Regions from separate parts of the Paenibacillus sp. FSL R7-0331 genome, predicted to be linked through region 1. Evidence: riboswitches for the same ligand, from Rfam matches in the RefSeq annotation. Region 1 holds a riboswitch; each other region holds the start of a gene.
The links. A riboswitch is a leader RNA that binds a small molecule or an ion and turns the genes downstream of it on or off. The one in region 1 is predicted to bind cyclic di-AMP.

Region 1 (6,012 bases):
CAGATTGCAGTAATCGCAGAGACCGGTAACCCGGCAGCCGAGCTGCTCCTGGCATCATCAGCTCCTGCTAATCCGGACAGCGATACGTTTGCAGTAACCTTCACGGCATTTGCTTCAGCTGATGATGCAGCGTTGAAGGAAGGTCTGGATAAGGGTACTATCGAAGGCTATCTCACTTTTGGTGAAGCAGCTGGTGAAGGACTTCCGCCTGTAACCTACTACAACGAGGACGGTGAGCTTGGCGGAGACGTGCAGACTTATCTGCAGAGCGCTCTGCAGGCGGTCAACACACAGCTGATTGTCGGTGACAAGCTGACAGACAGCCAGGTCGCCGCTATGTACGCCCCGGTAACGATTGATACACAGGAGCTCAGCGCCGATGGTTCCCAGGCCGGGGAAGAGACTGAACGGACAGCGGCAACGATCAACTATGTAGTTGTCTATGTCCTTCTGATCCTGTTCTTCATGTCCATTATGATGACCGGTAATATGATTTCGGCAGAAGTTACCTCAGAGAAAAGCTCCCGCATCATGGAGATTCTGATTACGAGCGCATCGCCGTTAACCCAGATGTTCGGCAAGGTCATCGGTATTTTCCTGGTCGGACTGATGCAGATTGCCATCATTGCACTCAGTGTGACTGCCAATCTCCTGCTGCCGCATAACTCCGGCATACTGGCTGATTTCGAGCTGGATCTGAGCCAGCTAAGCATCGGGCTGCTGGTCTACGGGCTGATCCTGTATATTCTCGGCTACTTCCTGTATGCCCTGATCTACGCGGCGGTCGGATCGATTGTCAGCCGTACAGAGGATCTTGGCCAGGCGGTAATGCCGATTATGATGATCGGCTTCGTGAACTTCTACGTTCCTTTATTCAGCATTTGGGCTCCTGATACTATGCTGGTCAAGGTAGCGAGCTACATTCCGTTCACCTCACCGCTCAGTATGCTGCTGCGTATCGGAGTCGGCCAGGTCGCTTTCTGGGAGATTATCGTCTCGCTGGTTATTCTGCTGGCAACCACATTTGTGTTCGGCTGGCTGGCGGCGAAGATCTATCGCACAGGCGTACTGATGTACGGCAAGCGCCCGAGTATTAAGGAAATCAGAAAAGCAATGAAGGCTTACAAAATCTAATGCAAACAATTATAAAAAATCTAAAATAAGAGGAGAAATTCACAATGAGTAAAAAAAATCAGAACTTCCTGTTTCTTGCAGTGTGCGTGTTGAACATGGTTATGTTTGGTCTTGTGATAGATACGAACGGTTCCCCGGTGCGTGATTTCATACAAGGATTAAGCGTGGGATTGAGTGCTGCAGCAGTATTTGCAATGCTGTGGGTAATGGCTAAGGAACGCAGAAGCAGAGCGTAAATGTATATCCGTACTTGAATAGTAAATTTTGTAACCCGAGTGTCTCAAGCATCCTGATTTTGCTTAATTATTATATGTGGACTATATGAAGCTGAAGGAGACTAAGTAAATGAGAAACTGGAAGCAAATGCTATTATCTCTTACCTTATCGGCAGGATTGCTTACTGCAACAGCAGTTCCGGCCATGGCTGCCCCGCAGCAGCCGGCAGTAAAAGTAAACAATCAGACCGTCGAATACAAGACGGGAGCTCCGGTCAACAATCAGGGCACCACGCTTGTTCCGCTCAGAGCTACGCTTGAAGCAATGGATGTGCAGCTGCAGAATGCGGCAGGTGACACAATCTATGCCATTGTAGACGGTAAAGCCATTACACTGAAGAGCAAGCTTACTGTAATCAACGGCGTGACCTACGCACCTATCCGGGTTCTTGGTGATGCAGCGGGTTACGAGGTAGGCTGGGATGCACAGACCCGTACGGTAGTTCTGAAGACCAAGGCAGCGGGTGACGGAAGCCAGAGTGCTGTAAGTACGCAAGGCGGACGCGGCTTCATGTGGGAAGTCGAGAGCAACGGCAATACCGTGTATCTGGTCGGCTCGATGCATATTGCAGATGACAGCTTCTATCCGCTGAGCAAGGAATTTGAAGAAGCCTTTGCCGGGTCCGATTATCTGGGCGTAGAAATTGATATCAGCAAGGCAGCTGATGAGGCATCACAAAAGCTGGTTCTGAACATGGGCATGTACCAGGACGGCACGACGCTGAAGGATCATATTTCCGGTGAGACGTATGCGAAGCTGGGTGAGGTGCTCAAGGAGGCAGGCCTTAAGACTAATGCGCTGGACCAGTTTAAGCCGTGGGTAGCGGAAACGACACTGAGCAGCCTAAAAGCAGCGACGGCCGGCTATGAGGCTTCTGCCGGAATTGACCTGTACTTCATACAGAAGGCGATTGAACGGAAAATTCCGGTTATGGAGCTGGAGTCTTATGAGTCCCAGCTGGGAATGTTCAATAACTTCTCCAAGAAGCTGCAGGAAGAGAACCTTCTTGCAGCGATTGAAAACTACGATGTAATTGATCAAAGCGTGGATATGATGGCCGAGATTTGGAAGACTGGCGATGATGAGCAGCTGCTGCTGCTGACGAACAGCTTTGCCGGAGACGCGGAATACTACAAGGCGATGCTGGTTGACCGTAATATCGGTATGGCTGACAAAATCGACGGCTATCTTAAGAACGGCAAGAATGAAGAGTATTTCATCGTAGTCGGCGCGGCACATTATCTGGGCGAGCATGGCATTATCAAGCTGCTCCAGGATAAGGGATATACTGTGGTGCGTAAATAATATAACAACAGAAAAAAAGTGCCCCTCCAGGATAGGAGAGGCACCTTTTTTCTGCCCGGCGGCGGCAGAATTTGCTAAGGGCTGGTGATCCGTCCGCCGATAGTGTACCCTTAGTACTAAGGAGTGGTAGGCTTGAACATGAATCTAAAAACCCCGGTATTAGTCGCGGGTTCCGTCCTGCTGATTGCGATTAGCAGTCTGCTTCAGCCGGATGGCAGCACCCTGCTAGGTGCGGTACAGACACTGCTGCTGGGTGTGGGAATCCTGGGCTGCCTGATGGCTGCCCTGCGGTTCGTGAAGAGCAGCAAGAACAGCAGCGGCAAAAAGAAAAAGAGATAAAAGATAACTACATATGAAATCCGCTTAATTTCCGTTACGGAAAGCGGGGGAACCAACAACCGGAGGACGCGGGTAAGCAGGCGGTGCCGGTTATGGGGTGAATCCTTGAGTCTGTGAGAAGCTTAAGCTTCTCACAGAGGGAAGGTAGGGCGACTCTCAACGCCCGAATCCGGCAGCTAACCTCGTAAGCGTATTGCAGAGAGGATCAGTATATTGTGACCGTTAACCGGACCGCAAAGGGCATCCTTTGCGGTTTTTTTGCTGTTCATTTAGAGATAAATAAATCCACATATAGAAGTAAGGCGGAAGGGGAGACGAAGATGGAGACAGCTATGGACACTCAGGAAGAGTATATACTCATTTGTGCGCCGACCAAGGCGGGAGAGCATTTTATTAAGCTGCTGATCATGAAGGGTGCACGGTTTGCGGGGCTTGCCAATAATCCGGCTGAGAAGCAGCGGCTGGCGGAGCTGGGGGTAGAGGTGATTTTTGAGGTGGATACCCGGCATCTGAATACCTGGCTCAGACCGCCGTTTCCGGTAGGCCGGATCTATCTGTTTGAGAGCAGTGTCGCTTTATGCTGCCGGTATGTGCAGATGTGCCGGACATGGACGTCAGGGCCGATTTCAGTGATTACGACCTCGATGAGGCCGAGGCTGGTCTATAAGGGGCTTGGAGCCGATAATGTCATCTACAGCCACAGCGGACATGTCAGCCATTTGGCTGCAGAGTGTGAATAAGGGGCATTGGATGTAGCGGGCCAACCGAGTGCAGATGCTGCTATATGTTTTAACCATAAAAAAAAGTATTCCCCGGGCTTCGGACCAGGGAATACTTTTTTTTGCTAATTATACTGAGTATAGAATGCTGTTATCTTGCAGCGGCAATCAGTTCCTCAAGCTCCGGCAGGTTAAAGCCTTTGACGGCCCGGTCACCGGATACCGTAACAGGGATACCCATAAAACCAAGCTTTTCAACTTCCTCCTGATAGACGGCGCTTGCCATAATATCGCGCACTTCAAAAGGAATGCCCTGATTGGTGAGCAGTTGTTTAACCTGATTGCAGTCACTGCAGCCTGCGGTAGAGTAGACAATTACAGGCTGGCTCATTTATCAACGGCCTCCTTGATGGCAGAACGGGTGATTTTCCAGTGGGAGGTGTTCCAGCTTACATCGCTGCCGTCCAGCAGAAAGATCTGCGGGGATTCATGCTTGATGCCGAACTCTTCGGCAATCTGATTGGAGACCGGACGGTCTTCAATGACATGGACAATGGCCGCCGGTGTATCCGAGCTTTGTACATAAGCCTGGAATTCCTCATGCGCCTTAGCGCTGATCGGGCAGGTAGTGCTGTGCTTGAACAGCAGCTTTTTGCCGGGCTGGCCGACATATTGGTGCAGTTCATCAGAAGTATGCAGCTGTTGAATAGACATCGTATATCACCCTCCTGTAAATATGAAATAGAACCTGTAATGATGATTGTAACATAGTTCAAAATTAAAGCAAAAGCCGTTTGTATTAACCTGGCGGAAGTGCTAAGGTGAAGGAGAAATACCTGGAAATGAAACAGTTTAATGGATGGAGAGGTGTCATTATTCATGTCTGAATTGAAAGCCCTTGCAATCGGCAGCTATACAGCGGTAAAATATCATCCGTTTGCCGGTGTGGATCAGGAGCTCCGGCAGATCCTGTCACCGGAATTTACAGTTGATGCATCTGAGGATTTCGGGCTGCTGAGCCCGCAGAGTCTTAAAGAGTATTCCCTGGTGGTCTCTTATACGGAGTTTTCCGATCATACCATCGCGCCTGCCCACAGCGGGGCACTGCTGGCTTATGTTGCCGGGGGCGGCGGCCTGCTGGTGGTTCATAACGGAATATCCATGCAGCGCAATCCGGAGCTCGGTGCAATGCTGGGCGGGCATTTCACCCATCATCCGGACTACACAGCTCTCGGAATCAATATACCGGCAGCCGTACGGGAGCATCCGATTGTGCAGGGAATCGACGATTTTGTGATTGAGGACGAGCCTTATTATTTCGATATGCACCCTTATTTTGAGACCACGGTGCTCGCAGAATATCTGCACGGCGGAGCGATGCGGCAGGCGGCCTGGTGCCATGAGTTCGGACTTGGCCGGGTGGTCTATCTGATGCCGGGACATCATCTGCCGTCCTTTTCGGTTGAGCCGTTCCGCAAGCTGGTTGCAAGAAGCGCGATGTGGGCCGGCAGGCTGATCTGATCGCAAGACCGGAGGAGGCGTTGCTGAAGCAGAACGCTTATGAGGGGCAGAACAAAAGGCGGGAAGCGGCATGACTGGCATGCGCTTCCCGCCTCCTTTATATTTATGGATCAGGACTACTGTTCAGCGGGGAGAGCACGGGGCTTCCCGGCTACCGGTACAACCTCGTTATGATATAGCGCTTCCAGAACCTCATTCTTAAGGCTGTCTGTGAAGGCGCTCCAGGTCTTTTTGCCGACACCGAGCTCGTCACGCCCTATGGACTGCAGAGTGTCCAGCCAGACCCGCTTATCGTTGATGATGCCGAGCTGCTCCTGAATATTCTTATAGTATTCCTCATGGGTATGAAATTTCTGATTAAGTGCAAAAGAAGCGGCATTCGCCGTATAGCGCAGCTCCTTGGCGGCAATTCTCAGGTTGTGCAGCGCTTCAAAAGCCTCCTCAGATTCCGACTCGGGTCCCTTAAACAGCGCTTTGCAGGTTTTTTTCTGCTGATCAAAGGCGACTTCCAGCTCGCGCATGACCACATTGGCATCCTTTTTTTGGGTCAAGGACTCAAGCGGTCCGGTAATAAAAGCCTCCCAGAGCAGGTCCAGCTCCTTCCCGGCAAGCTGCGGAAGCTCGGCTTCCAGCTTTTTGCGGTATTTTTTGCGCTGGTCCTGCTGATGCTTAATGACGGATTTGAGCAGTGCGGCTGTTTTGTCATCGCCGTCCTTTT
Region 2 (6,012 bases), 430 kb from region 1:
AGCGTTATCATAGAGTTTGTGTCAAAAAAATGAACAAAATCCGCAGTTGCAGACCACATAACGGAAGGTCCGCTGTCATTGATTATAGACCATGCAGTAAAAGGGCTTATCCCCGGTGGGAGTGCGGCGTTCATATGTATCGGTGATCGTAAAGCCGCATTTCTGATAAGTTCGTATAGCACGCTGATTCCAGGTCAGTACCTCCAGATCAATCTCACGGTCAGGGAATCTGCTGATGGCAGCCTGCACGATTACTTTCATAAAAGAATGACCCATTCCATGTCCGCACAGCTCGGGACGCATGCCTATGCCGAGCCGGACCACGCCTTCCATCGGAAACAGCTGCGCAAAGCCGCAGAGGCTGCCTGTCTTGTCTACAACGGATACATATTGCTCACTGCGCAATACCGGGTCACCGAATTCAATACCGAGCGCCTGCATTTGCTCCCAGGGCAGCCAACCGTAAATGTTATAGGGCGGCCTGTAATCCCAGGTACAGATATCCTCAGCATGGCTGGTGTCCATCGGTACAACGTGAAATGTAACAGGGGAACTGCTCATAAGGCCACAGGCCTCCTTCCAATGCTGCAATTTGCTATATGTGTATATTTAATTATATACAAAAGAGGGCGTGTTCAACTCAGGAATTTGCCGCAGGCAGCAGAAACTTGACAAACCGCCAAAAATATTTTATGAAAACGCAGAAAAATGGGTTTTAAGCTGTTTTATGCATGAGGGAAGGGGTAAGTAATTTTATAGACAAAAAAACAGGAGCCCTCCAAGATTTCGGCAAAAATCCTGGAAAAGCGCCTGTCTTATCGTTACTTATTGAACATCATCGTTATCTTCGGCATCCGTTGCAACTGCATGGTAAGCATCTGTGCTCATGATCCGTTTGGCGCCAACGTAGCGGTTGACGTAGTAGTTGTCACTCAGCGAGCTGATGGTTACGCCCTTTGAGCTTGAAGCATGTGCGAATTTGCCGTCACCGACATAAATGCCGACATGGGATACGCCGCGGCCGCTTGTATTAAAGAATACAAGATCGCCTTCCCGCAGATTATCACGGGAGATCGCAGTACCCATCTGGTATTGGGAGCCGGATTGATGCGGCAGGTTAATGCCGATCTTATCAAACACGTACATGGTGAAACCGGAGCAATCAAAGCCGTTAGTCGATACTCCGCCGGAAACATATTTGGTTCCGATGGCCTTATCGATGACTTTATCCATTTTGGAATCGGCAAAAGCGCTTCCTGCTCCAATGGTTAGCATAATAGAAAAACTGAGTAGTGCGGCGGCTAACTTCTTCTTCAAAAGTAAATACCCCTTCCAAATGCCTACGAGGTTAGCTTAAGGGTTCGGTTGAAGGTCCCCTATGACCCCTCTGTGAATAGGAGGTCAATTCACCCAAAATCGGTTCCCCCGTTTCCCTTATTTCGTAAGGGAACTCGGCACGACTGTTGATTAGGATTAGCTTGCAGAACATTATGACAAAACGTTTGTAAAACCCGGTTGAATAATTACAAAAATGTTACTAAAATCTCACTGCGATAATTGTAACAAAGACAGAGGCCGTTGGCAATCACTTAAAACATATTAGTGCATAATATTTGCGTTATTTAAGAGAGAAAACTGCATATAAAGACTCAAATTTACGTGCAAAGTAAGCTTTTTTCTGAAAAATTGTGGAATTTTTAGTAAGAAGGGTGTTTCAGTACTCTTTGAAGTGTGTAAAAGGTATAATAAGGAAAAAAAGAAGCAACCCGGAGATGATTACGGCAATAATCACGTCCGGGCTGATATAATTTACAATTATGTGTCAGAGGTTATATGTGAGGGGAAGTTCAATCGTAAGCGACAGCCTGGTAAGCTGTTGTGCTCATTACGCGTTTAGCGCCAACGTAGCGGTTGGCCCAGTAAGCCTGACTCAGCGAACTGATGGTTACACCCTTTGAGCTTGAGGATTGTGCGAATTTACCGTCACCGACATAAATACCTACATGGGAGACTCCGTTACCCAGCGTATTGAAGAAGACAAGATCGCCGGCACGCAGATTGCTTTTAGAAACGGGCGTTCCTACACTATACTGCGCTTTAGAGGTGCGGGGCAGTGTAAGGCCGACGTTTTTAAATACGTATTTGGTAAAACCTGAACAATCGAAGCCGGAAGTGCTTGTACCTCCCGTTTTGTACGAAACTCCGATGGTTTTGGAGATAACGGCGTCCATTTTGGAATCAGCTGACACGCTTGTAGCGCCCATAGTGAATACCATCACAAGACCCAGTGCTGCTGCTGTGCATTTCTTTTTAAGATGTGTACGAAATGATGTGTGACTTTTCAAAAGATGTACTCCTTCCAAGGCCTGCGAGGTTAGCTTAAGGATTCGGTAGAAGGTTCCCCTATGACCCCTCTAAAGCGAGATCAATTCACCCAAAATATGGTTCCCCCACTTCCCGGTGCTGGGAATTTGGCGTTTTATGCACCAGAACAGTGACTGTTAAATGACAATGTTGAAGTGTATAAGGTACATACAGTTAGTCGAATTAGTTTCAAAAGATTACAAAGTTGTTACCAGCGGTACAGGCATCATTGTATCAAAGGTTTTAATGTTTTGCAAATGCACTGTAAACTTATCGCTACGGACAAAAGAGCCACACCCCTAAATCAGAGGCAGTGACTCTTTTAATATGCCGTTTTGGCGGGAAATTATTGTGGAAATGTTTTACTGCTCCACAGATGGTACTGGGCGGCGATTCCCCACATTTTGAACAAGGTGGACGGGAGCGGTGATAGCTGGCGGAAGAGCAGCGCAGGCAGGCCGGGATAGAATAGTGCAGTTACAGCGCACAGCAGCCACGTCACCAGTCCTCCCGCACCAAGCACGATTGAAGCTCCGGTAGAAGGAGCAAGCAGTCTTAGGTATGCCAGCAGCCCGGAGAACATGCCTGTTCCTGCGGTATAACCGAATTGCATGTAGAGCAGCGCTGTACGGATGATATACAGGTAGAGCATCCAGGCCAGCAGATAGGGGAGAAGCTTCAGCAGCAGCTTATAATCCAGCAGCCCGCCTAACAGCAGTGAATACAGCTTGGGCAGCAGCCAATAAAGCGGGAGCGCAGAGAGCAGCCATTCAGCCAGGCTGAAGACAAATACCGGAAGCCCGTAGGTCTTCATTCCCGGGAAAAAGAACAGGCCGCGCTCACCTTTGCGTTCCTGATGCAGCTCATGCAGCAGGCCGGCGCGGATCAAAGGGGAAACCAGCAGCCGCAGCAGAGACAGAGCCAGCAGGAGCCAGAGCCAGCGCTGAACTGCAGGATCTCCGCTTAATGCAGCCTGGCCCTCGATATAATACAGCAGTCTGCCCAGAGCGCTGCCCCCGGCATGGGTGTCGGGATAACGCAGGAGCACGGGAATAACGGCAGATCTGACAAACCTGTACAAAAAATAGCCCCAGAGCAGCCGGTAGATAAACAGCAGAATCAGAATGTAAAATTGCTCCTTCATGCTGATCCAGCTGCGGGAAATCGCTCTTTTCACTATCCTTCACCTCACCAGACTAGAGTTCCGAGCAGAGTTTCAAGCAGTTTGGTTACACTTAGCGTCCAGCGCGAAAGTGTCTTCGGCGCAAGCTCAGCCAGCATGAAATTGTTAAGGTGCTTACTCTCAAGAAGTATGGAGTGCCCGGGATCAATATCCACCGAGGCAAGCGGAGCTTTATAGGACAGCTGAAAGGCAGTTGTTTTCTGCTCCCCGTTCCAGAACTGCTGTACGGAATAACCGTCCGAGAAGGTGAACTTAACCGGAACATCGGCATAACTGCTGCCTTTATTGCTTATTTCCACCGTAGCTTCATAAAGGGCTTCCTCGTTATTAGTCTTATTTTTGGCAGGGCCGGTGGTGATGAGGTCTACAGAGAAGTCAGGTGCTCCGCCGCTGTATACATACTTGTCAAAATAGTCCTGCCATGACTGCTTGGTTACTTTTTCAACAACCTTCTGAAAATCAGCAGTGGCGGGATGCTTGAATCTGTACTTACGGGCGTATGAGAGCATGATGGCATCCATAGTTTTGGTTCCGACCTGCTGCTCGATATCCTTCAGCACCAGCTTGCCGCGGATATATACATTGCGGGTATACCCTTCTGCGGCCGTATATTTCCAGGTTTCCAGATTGAGCGGCTGAGGAGCAGATACCAGACTGGCCTGCAGGCTGTTACTGGAGCTTATTCCGTATTCCTGCTCCATCAGCCGGTCCTCCGCATAGGACGTGAAGCTTTCATCGAGCCATGCCTCTTCAAATTCATTGTTTGCCACCATTCCGTAGAAGTACTGGTGACCGATCTCATGAATAACAGTACGCTCAAGCGACATGCCCGGAGAACTTTCGGCTGCGCCGAAGGCAGTGATCAGCGTAGGATACTCCATCCCCCCTGCACCGTTGCCTTCACGGGGAGGGACCACGATTGACAGGGTGGAATATGGATAAGGCCCATACCATTTGCTGAATGCGGTAAGCGCAGCCTTGGCAGCCTGAAAATACCGTTCCTGCAGTTCCTTGTGCAGCGGGTCCAGGTAGAGCTTGATCCGTACACCCGGTACATTAGGTGCGGAGAAGGCCTCCTCGGCAACGACAAAATCAGGGGAGGCTGCCCAGGCAAAGTCATGGACATCATCGGCGTAGAACTGATAGATTTTCCGGTCCTGCTTGATCTGGGCACTTTTCACCGGAAAGCCCGTAGCACCGACGATATAGCCTTCGGGAACAGAAATGGTTACATTATAGATGCCGAAATCGCTGTAAAACTCAGAAGTGCCGTGATACTGGTGAAGATTCCAGCCCTCCTCCTTAACGCCTCTGGTTCCTTCAGGCTCATATACGCTCAGCTTGGGAAACCACTGCCCGGCCATTACAAAATTCCCGGCAGTTCCCATACGGGCGAATATTTTAGGCAGCTTGACCTCAAACTGGATCTTGAGTGTCACACTCTCGCCGCCGTTCACCGGCTGCGGCAGATGCACCTTTACAAGAGTCTGGTCATGAATATTTCCGTCATCAGGCTGCACATACTGCATGCGCTGCATAAGGGATACCCCGTCAGCAGTCCGCAGGTCAGTTATCGTCATGCTCCCGAATCCGTCCTCCGGCATCGCATCTCCGCGCAGCTCGCCGCCGGATTCCTTCATAAATGTTGTTTTTTCAGAAGCGAAGGCGTTGGGATAGAGATGAAAATAGAGCTCTTGTACAGGCTTCCGGCCGGGATGAGTCCAGGTGAGCGTCTCAGCGGCCTCCAGAGTCCGGGCATCTGTATCCAGCCTTACATCGATATGATACTCGGTTATCCGCTGGCTTAAGGCTTCAGAGACCGGAACAGGCTGGCTCTCGGGAAGATCAGGCTGCACCGCCTTAGCCTGAGACACGGCGGAGGGGGACTTGGCCTCTTTTGGGGCAGCGGCAGGCCGGGCGGCAGGGCTGTGCCCGCTCAGGAGCCAAAGGGAGCCTCCCAGCAGGATGAGGGCGGCCAGGGCCGCAGAGATGATCATGAACCTTAATGACAGTGGCTTCATACTGTGATTCCTCCCGTGACAAGCATCTACGGGATGTATATGTTTGCAATCGCTGCATTATTAGCTAAAATTAAATTATTGTAGAACGTGAACTTGATAATGTCCGTTTAAGCATTCTCAAGTTCATCTTGTATAGCAAAAGGGAAGGATGTGCACTTGTGGATAACGTACAACCGGAGGGCAAAAAGCAGATTGCCTTGAATATTGTCAACGCAAAAAGCAAGCATAAAGGCTTTGGAGCCGGCTCCATTGATCTTAACAATGTATCGCCGGTCATTATCGACGGCGGTGAAGCCGTTATCGACATTGGTGCCATGCATGCCAAAAGCAAGGTGGAAAAGGGCATTAAATTCTCGATGAACCGTGATGAGGTACCGGACGGAAGACAGGTCTGGGTAGTCTGGGTTGCCGTTGACCGTACACCTGAGGGACAGCTTTACGGCG
Region 3 (6,012 bases), 1.3 Mb from region 1:
GATTAATGAAAGCCTGTTCGCAGGCACGGATCATCTGGCACTGGAATACAGCCTGTATTGTGAGGGCGAACTGCTTGGCAAATGGACCACAGATGTCAGCGCAGCTCCGCAAAGCGAAGTATTGGTACCGATTGAGCTTCCACATACAGAAGGAACGCCGGGTGAATACAGCATCCAGGCTTCCCTGGTGCTGAAGGAAGAAGAGCTGTGGGCTGAAGCAGGTTATGAAATTGCCTTTGGCGAGCACATCTTCAATGTGGAAGCCGAACCCGCTGAACTCCCGGCAGGTGCCTTGAAAGTGGTAGAAGGGGATGTGCAGATCGGCGTAATTGGCGAAGGCTTCACCGTGATCTTCTCCAAGCAGGTCGGATCGCTCGTGTCGCTGAACTATCACGGACATGAGATGATAGAAGCTCCTCCGGCTCCGCTGTTCTGGCGCGCAGCTACCGACAACGACAAGGGAACCCAGCTCGGTTACCATGCCGGAGCCTGGTATGCAGCAAGCCTGGCCCGCAAATGCGCAGAGGTAACCCTGGAGCAGCAAGAGGGTGCGGTAACGGTAAGCTTTGATTACCGGTTCAGCATTCATGAAGAGCTGGCGTTCAAGACAGCTTATACTGTGTATGGCGACGGAACGGTAAGAGTACGTACGCGTTATTCCGGCGCTGCCGGTCTTCCGGATGTGCCGATCGTAGCCTTGTCCTTCAAGATGTCCGCTGACTATGAGCAGTCCGAGTGGTACGCGATGGGGCCTGAGGAGAACTACATTGACCGTGCGTTCGGCGCCAGACTCGGCGTATTCAGCCGGAAGGTGCAGGACCTGCCGTCCCGCTATCTTGTACCGCAGGAATCAGGTAACCGCACCGGCGTCCGCCGTGTGAACATCACCGATAAAGCGGGAGTCGGGCTGCAGATTTCAGCTCCGGCAAGCGCGCCTGTAGAGTGTACCTTGTCACCATACACTGCATTCGAGCTGGAGCATGCCGCTCATCCGTTTGAGCTTCCGCAGGTTCACTACACTGTAGTAACTGTTGCCGGCAGACAAATGGGCGTCGGCGGTGACGACAGCTGGGGCGCACCGGTTCATCCGGAATACAGAATTCCCGCAGACCAGCCGCTGGAATATGAATTCTTCCTGTCCAGTTTGGGTTTGGGAGAGAGATAATATTGTAAAAGAAGCCGGCCCCGTTCTGATGGTATTCAGAGCGGGGCTGTTTTTTGCGTACACTGTATAGGTCAGGGGACCGTTTACAGGAAATTATCACCATGATAAATTATGGGTGGGACAAGTGCCCATGGCAAACATATTATGATCGGATACCCGGAAGGGCAGTCTTGGGAGAGGCTTGCTGTGGCGGGAATTGCAATCCGAGAGGGAGATTCGGGATGAAAAGGGTACTAAAAACAATCGGCACAAGTCTGGTAGCGGGGGCTGTGCTGCTGTCGGGAGCGGCTGGAGGGGGGGCGGGTTCTGATACAGTGTCGGCTGCTGCGGCCAAAACACCTGCTGCTAAGGCCCCTGCCGCTAAGGTGCCGACTGCGGATCAGGTGATCAGCAACGTAACGGCAGCGGCGAAGACATTGAAGAATTTCCACATTGATGTAATCAAGAAACAGGATGTACAGAGCGGCGGCGTGAAGATTAGCAATACCAACACACTCAATCTGGATATTAACCGCCTGCCTGCCTTTGCTGCAGCGGGCAGTGTAAAAGTCAGCCTGCTGGAGACTTCTTACGAGCTGTACGCTAATGCTAAGGAGTCTTACTATTTGGTAGACGGCAGTGAGCTTATCGCAGATTCTGAAGGAAGCTATGAGGATAGTGAAGAGTTCAGCAATACTGATGCTGTAACGGACGGTGACGGAGAGCCGATCGATCCCGACGCGCAGTATTGGATTGACCTGGAGAAGGAAGAGTGGGATACGTTTTACTCCAAAGGCCAGTATGATCCTGCAGCTATGCTGGATTCCGTCAAAGCCTACAAAAAATCAATGAAGGTAAGCATTGCCGGAGCACAGACTGTTATGCAGTTTACACTGACTGATCCGGCTGCAGCTAAGGCGGTCATTACCTTATATGACCAGGAGAATCTGTGGGATGGGGAGACCCTGCAGCCAAAGAGTGTAACCTGGAAAGTATTCGTTAACACCAAGACATGGCAGACAGAGAAGCTGACCGTTGACCTGAGTTATGTACTGGCTGCTGACGGAGCGAAGGATATATACACCACCAAGATTGAAGCCAAATACTCTAAGAATAATAAGACCGCAACGATTGTTAAGCCGGCTGAGCTGGAGTAGAGCTTATACTGGATATAATGAACAGCCCCGGGGGATATTCAGCTCTCCGGGGCTGCCGTTGTTTCAATAGTCAACCTTACTTTGCAGTAACAGTCTCCTGCAACGATACATTAGCCGGCAATACACCCGCATTTTTCTTCAGAGGTCTGCTCCAGTACTGCTCGTTTCCAGGCAGGTCGTCGAACCATTCAGCGTCCTCAGGACAATCGAGAATCATGAATTTACCATACTCCTGATCCCGGGACTGATGGTATTTGAGATAGGCTTTACCTTGCTCAATAGCCAGAATTTCGATTTTGCCGGAGGAGTGGCTCATGGAGAGCCGGACTCTTTTGCCGAGGCCTGAGGTTCTGGCTTTGGCTTCCTCGACGATCCGGTACACCTGCTCAAGCGGCAGGACGAACTCACGGTTGCCGGCAATAGGCCGGTTAATGAAGAAATAATAGGGCGTAATTCCGGCCCAGGAGAGGCGGTCGAGCAGCTCGCCCAGAACAGCAGGATCATCATTGATCCCCTTCAGCACCGGTGTCTGGTTAACGATGATTGCGCCTGCGTCATGCAGTGCCCGGACGGCCCGCTTTGCCTCCGGGGTAAGCTCCCGGGGATGATTAATATGTGCCATGATGTAGATCCGCTTCTCTACAGTGGAGTGAGTGCAGATCAGGTCGAGCAGCTCGGGGTCCTGATAGATGCGCATCGGATTAAATACCGGCAGCTTGGAGCCGAGGCGGATGATTTTGACATGGGGAATGGCCCGCAGGCTCTCAATAATGAACCTCAGCCTGGACGTAGAAAGAATCAGGCTGTCGCCTCCGGTCAGCAGAACATTGTTAATTTCCGGATGGGCGGCGATATACTCGATACCGGCGGTAACATCGGAAGGGGCTTCCTTGACATCGTTGCGGAACAGCCGTTTCCGGAAGCAATAACGGCAATAAGCTCCGCAGACCTCGGAGACGATCAGGAGCGCCGTCGTCCGGTATTTGTGCTGGCAGCCGGGAACCACATAGTTAGCCCCCTCATCGGAGGCATCCCACTCCCCATACTCCAAAAGCTCTCCCTCCCCTGGGATGACCAGCCTGCGGATAGGATCGTTCGGGTCTTCCCAATCGATCAGGGACAAGTAATAGTCGTTGGCCCGAAACACAAATTTGTCTGTGATCTCCTTCAATCGTGACCTTTCTGCTTCGGGCAGCATTTCCATTTTGTTAATGTCGGTTATGTATCGTACCTTTTGCACATGAATCTCTCCTTTGTTCTCATAATGACGAGACAAGAGGGAGCCTTGATGTCAAAAAGCCAAACTGGCAGCCAGCAGGGCCTCTTAAAAAGCACAAAAAGAGACCCTTAGCACAAGGGTCTCATGTTATTGGAAACATAAAAAAGCAGACCCATCCACTACTGACGAGGTTAGCTGACGGACTCGGGTAAGATGGTACCCTACATTGCATAGCTCAATGATTCGCCCCAATTGACTGGTTCCCCCGCTTTCCAGACAGTAAATGCTGGAAATTAAGCGTGGTTAAAGTATAACCCACTAAGTTTCCTAAAGTCAAAAGTATTGCCAAAGTTAATTTTGCACCGTTAGGCTTGGCTTCATGCCGCAAGGCCGGAATACAGGGCATTTTTTGGGGTGCGAAAAATTTTTTTTGATGTCATGTTTACCGTCTGCTTGTACAGCGGGGGCTTTTTAACCTTGTAATCTCCCGGGGGGGAACGGGATAACCCGCGGTTGTCAAGGGGTTGAACAGGCAGGACGGGCAGGCGGAAAGCTTCTCTGCAGGCGCTTCTTTTTCCCGCAGATGAAGCGGTTACCACCGCTTTTTGTAAGCGGAAACAACGCTTTTCATGTCAGCTATCGCGCTTGACGGATGCAAAAATCGTTTGTTAAGGTTTTGACAGGCAAACCAATACCATAAGACCGAGGGAGATGATTGATTTTGATCAAGGGGATTATCTTTGATTTTGACGGAACGATTATCGATACCGAAACTGCCTGGTACACCGCCTTTAGCGAGGCTTATGAGGAGCACGGGGTAGAGCTGACGCTTGAGCAGTATTCTACCTGTATCGGAACAAGCCTGAACAGCTTCAACCCGTACGAGTATTTAATGACCGAGCTTCAGCTTCCGATTGATAAAATGGAATTCAGAACGTCTGTCCAGCAGCGGCACAGCAAGCTCATGGAGCTGGAGGCAATCCGCCCCGGAGTGCAGAATTATCTGGACGCCGCCAAAGAAGCCGGGCTGCACATGGGACTCGCTTCAAGCTCTTCGATGGAATGGGTGGAGCGGTATCTGCAGCAGCTGGGCATCCGTGATTATTTTGACTGCATCCGGACTTCGGATCATGTTGCTAACGTGAAGCCGGACCCCGAGCTATATAATCAGGCACTGTCCTGTCTCGGCCTTTCGCCAGAGGAAGCAGTCGCCATAGAAGATTCTCCGAACGGCTTCAGGGCGGCTGCGGCGGCGGGGATGAACTGTGTGGTCATTCCGAATGACATTACCAGCTTCCTCGAATTCGACACTCCGCCCACACCGTATCATACTGTGGAAAGTCTGAGTCTGCTGGATTTTGATCATATGATCAGCCGTCGCTGCTTCGAAGCTGTGAATTCATAAACAACTATAAGTTCATCTAACAAGGGGGGATTTATATTGAATGCCGTTCATTTTGGGGCGGGCAATATTGGCCGGGGCTTCATTGGACCAATGCTGTCGCGCTCCGGGTACAGAGTGTGTTTTGTTGGAAGGAATAAACAAAAGATCTCCAGGCTGCAGGAACAGGGGCAGTATCCGCTTACGCTTGCCAATGAAAACCGTGACAGCTATATGATCAATAACGTGACCGCCCTACATCTGGATCATACGGAGGAAGTGGCACATGCGATCGCGGAAGCAGAAATTGTAACGACTGCAGTAGGAATTTCGGCGCTGGATGATATCTCGGGCACAATTGCCCGGGGGATTGAATTAAGACTCTGCAATAGTAATCTTAAGCCGCTGCATGTGATTGCCTGTGAGAACGGAATTAACAGCAGCGGACGGCTCAAAAACTCCGTGTATGCGCATATGAAGCGATCTTTCCAAGAAATGGCCGATATCTCCATCGCCTTCCCCAACGTGATGATTGACCGCATCGTCCCTGTCCAGCAGCATAAAGATCCGCTTGAAATCCTCGTTGAACCGTTCAGCGAATGGGTGATTCCCCGTGAGGATCTGCTTGAGGACCATATAGAAATCGAAGGTGCACATTATGTGGACTCTCTTGACCCCTACCTTAAACGCAAGCTGTTCACTGTCAATACAGGTCATTGCAGCGCGGCTTACTTCGGTTATCTGGAGGGACATACCAGTATTCAGGAGGCCATGGAGGAGCCGGGTATCCGCTCGCTTGTCCGCGGGGTGCTGGAGGAGACAGGTAAGGTGCTGGTGCAGTTGTACGGGTTGGACCCCCAGGGTCATCAGAATTACATTGAGAAAATAATGCGGCGGTTCATGAATCCGGGGCTTAGCGATTCCGTTGCCCGGGTGGGGCGTTCTCCTCTAAGAAAGCTCGCATCCAAGGACAGACTGGTGCTGCCGGCGATGCAAGCCCATAAGCTTGGTCTGAAGACACCGCATCTGCTCTCCGCAATTGCTGCTGCGCTGTTCTTCGACGCTCCTAAAGACCCGGAAGCCCAACAGCTTCAACAGATTATCCGGACTC

Region 2: it holds a riboswitch for cyclic di-AMP, as region 1 does, so the genes downstream of both, R70331_RS00500 (C40 family peptidase) here and R70331_RS02325 (hypothetical protein) in region 1, are expected to answer to the same signal.
Region 3: it holds a riboswitch for cyclic di-AMP, as region 1 does, so the genes downstream of both, R70331_RS26935 (KamA family radical SAM protein) here and R70331_RS02325 (hypothetical protein) in region 1, are expected to answer to the same signal.

The regions. Positions count from the first base shown of each region.
Region 1 is NZ_CP009284.1:529,604-535,615, forward strand. Features, by position in the region: gene R70331_RS02305 (ABC transporter permease) at 1-1,134, shown strand, start outside; gene R70331_RS02310 (hypothetical protein) at 1,179-1,370, shown strand; gene R70331_RS02315 (TraB/GumN family protein) at 1,480-2,715, shown strand; gene R70331_RS02320 (hypothetical protein) at 2,854-3,054, shown strand; cyclic di-AMP (ydaO/yuaA leader) riboswitch at 3,066-3,262, shown strand; gene R70331_RS02325 (hypothetical protein) at 3,375-3,794, shown strand; gene R70331_RS02330 (glutaredoxin family protein) at 3,925-4,164, opposite strand; gene ytxJ (bacillithiol system redox-active protein YtxJ) at 4,161-4,487, opposite strand; gene R70331_RS02340 (ThuA domain-containing protein) at 4,653-5,294, shown strand; gene R70331_RS02345 (CHAD domain-containing protein) at 5,411-6,012, opposite strand, start outside.
Region 2 is NZ_CP009284.1:100,103-106,114, forward strand. Features, by position in the region: gene R70331_RS00490 (GNAT family N-acetyltransferase) at 76-561, opposite strand; gene R70331_RS00495 (C40 family peptidase) at 826-1,317, opposite strand; cyclic di-AMP (ydaO/yuaA leader) riboswitch at 1,323-1,467, opposite strand; gene R70331_RS00500 (C40 family peptidase) at 1,848-2,276, opposite strand; cyclic di-AMP (ydaO/yuaA leader) riboswitch at 2,349-2,487, opposite strand; gene R70331_RS00505 (hypothetical protein) at 2,711-3,541, opposite strand; gene R70331_RS00510 (M1 family aminopeptidase) at 3,553-5,568, opposite strand; gene R70331_RS00515 (YwhD family protein) at 5,727-6,012, shown strand, end outside.
Region 3 is NZ_CP009284.1:6,184,840-6,190,851, reverse strand. Features, by position in the region: gene R70331_RS26945 (beta-galactosidase, LacZ type) at 1-1,165, shown strand, start outside; gene R70331_RS26940 (DUF6612 family protein) at 1,387-2,301, shown strand; gene R70331_RS26935 (KamA family radical SAM protein) at 2,378-3,541, opposite strand; cyclic di-AMP (ydaO/yuaA leader) riboswitch at 3,686-3,830, opposite strand; gene R70331_RS26930 (HAD family hydrolase) at 4,242-4,925, shown strand; gene R70331_RS26925 (mannitol-1-phosphate 5-dehydrogenase) at 4,962-6,012, shown strand, end outside.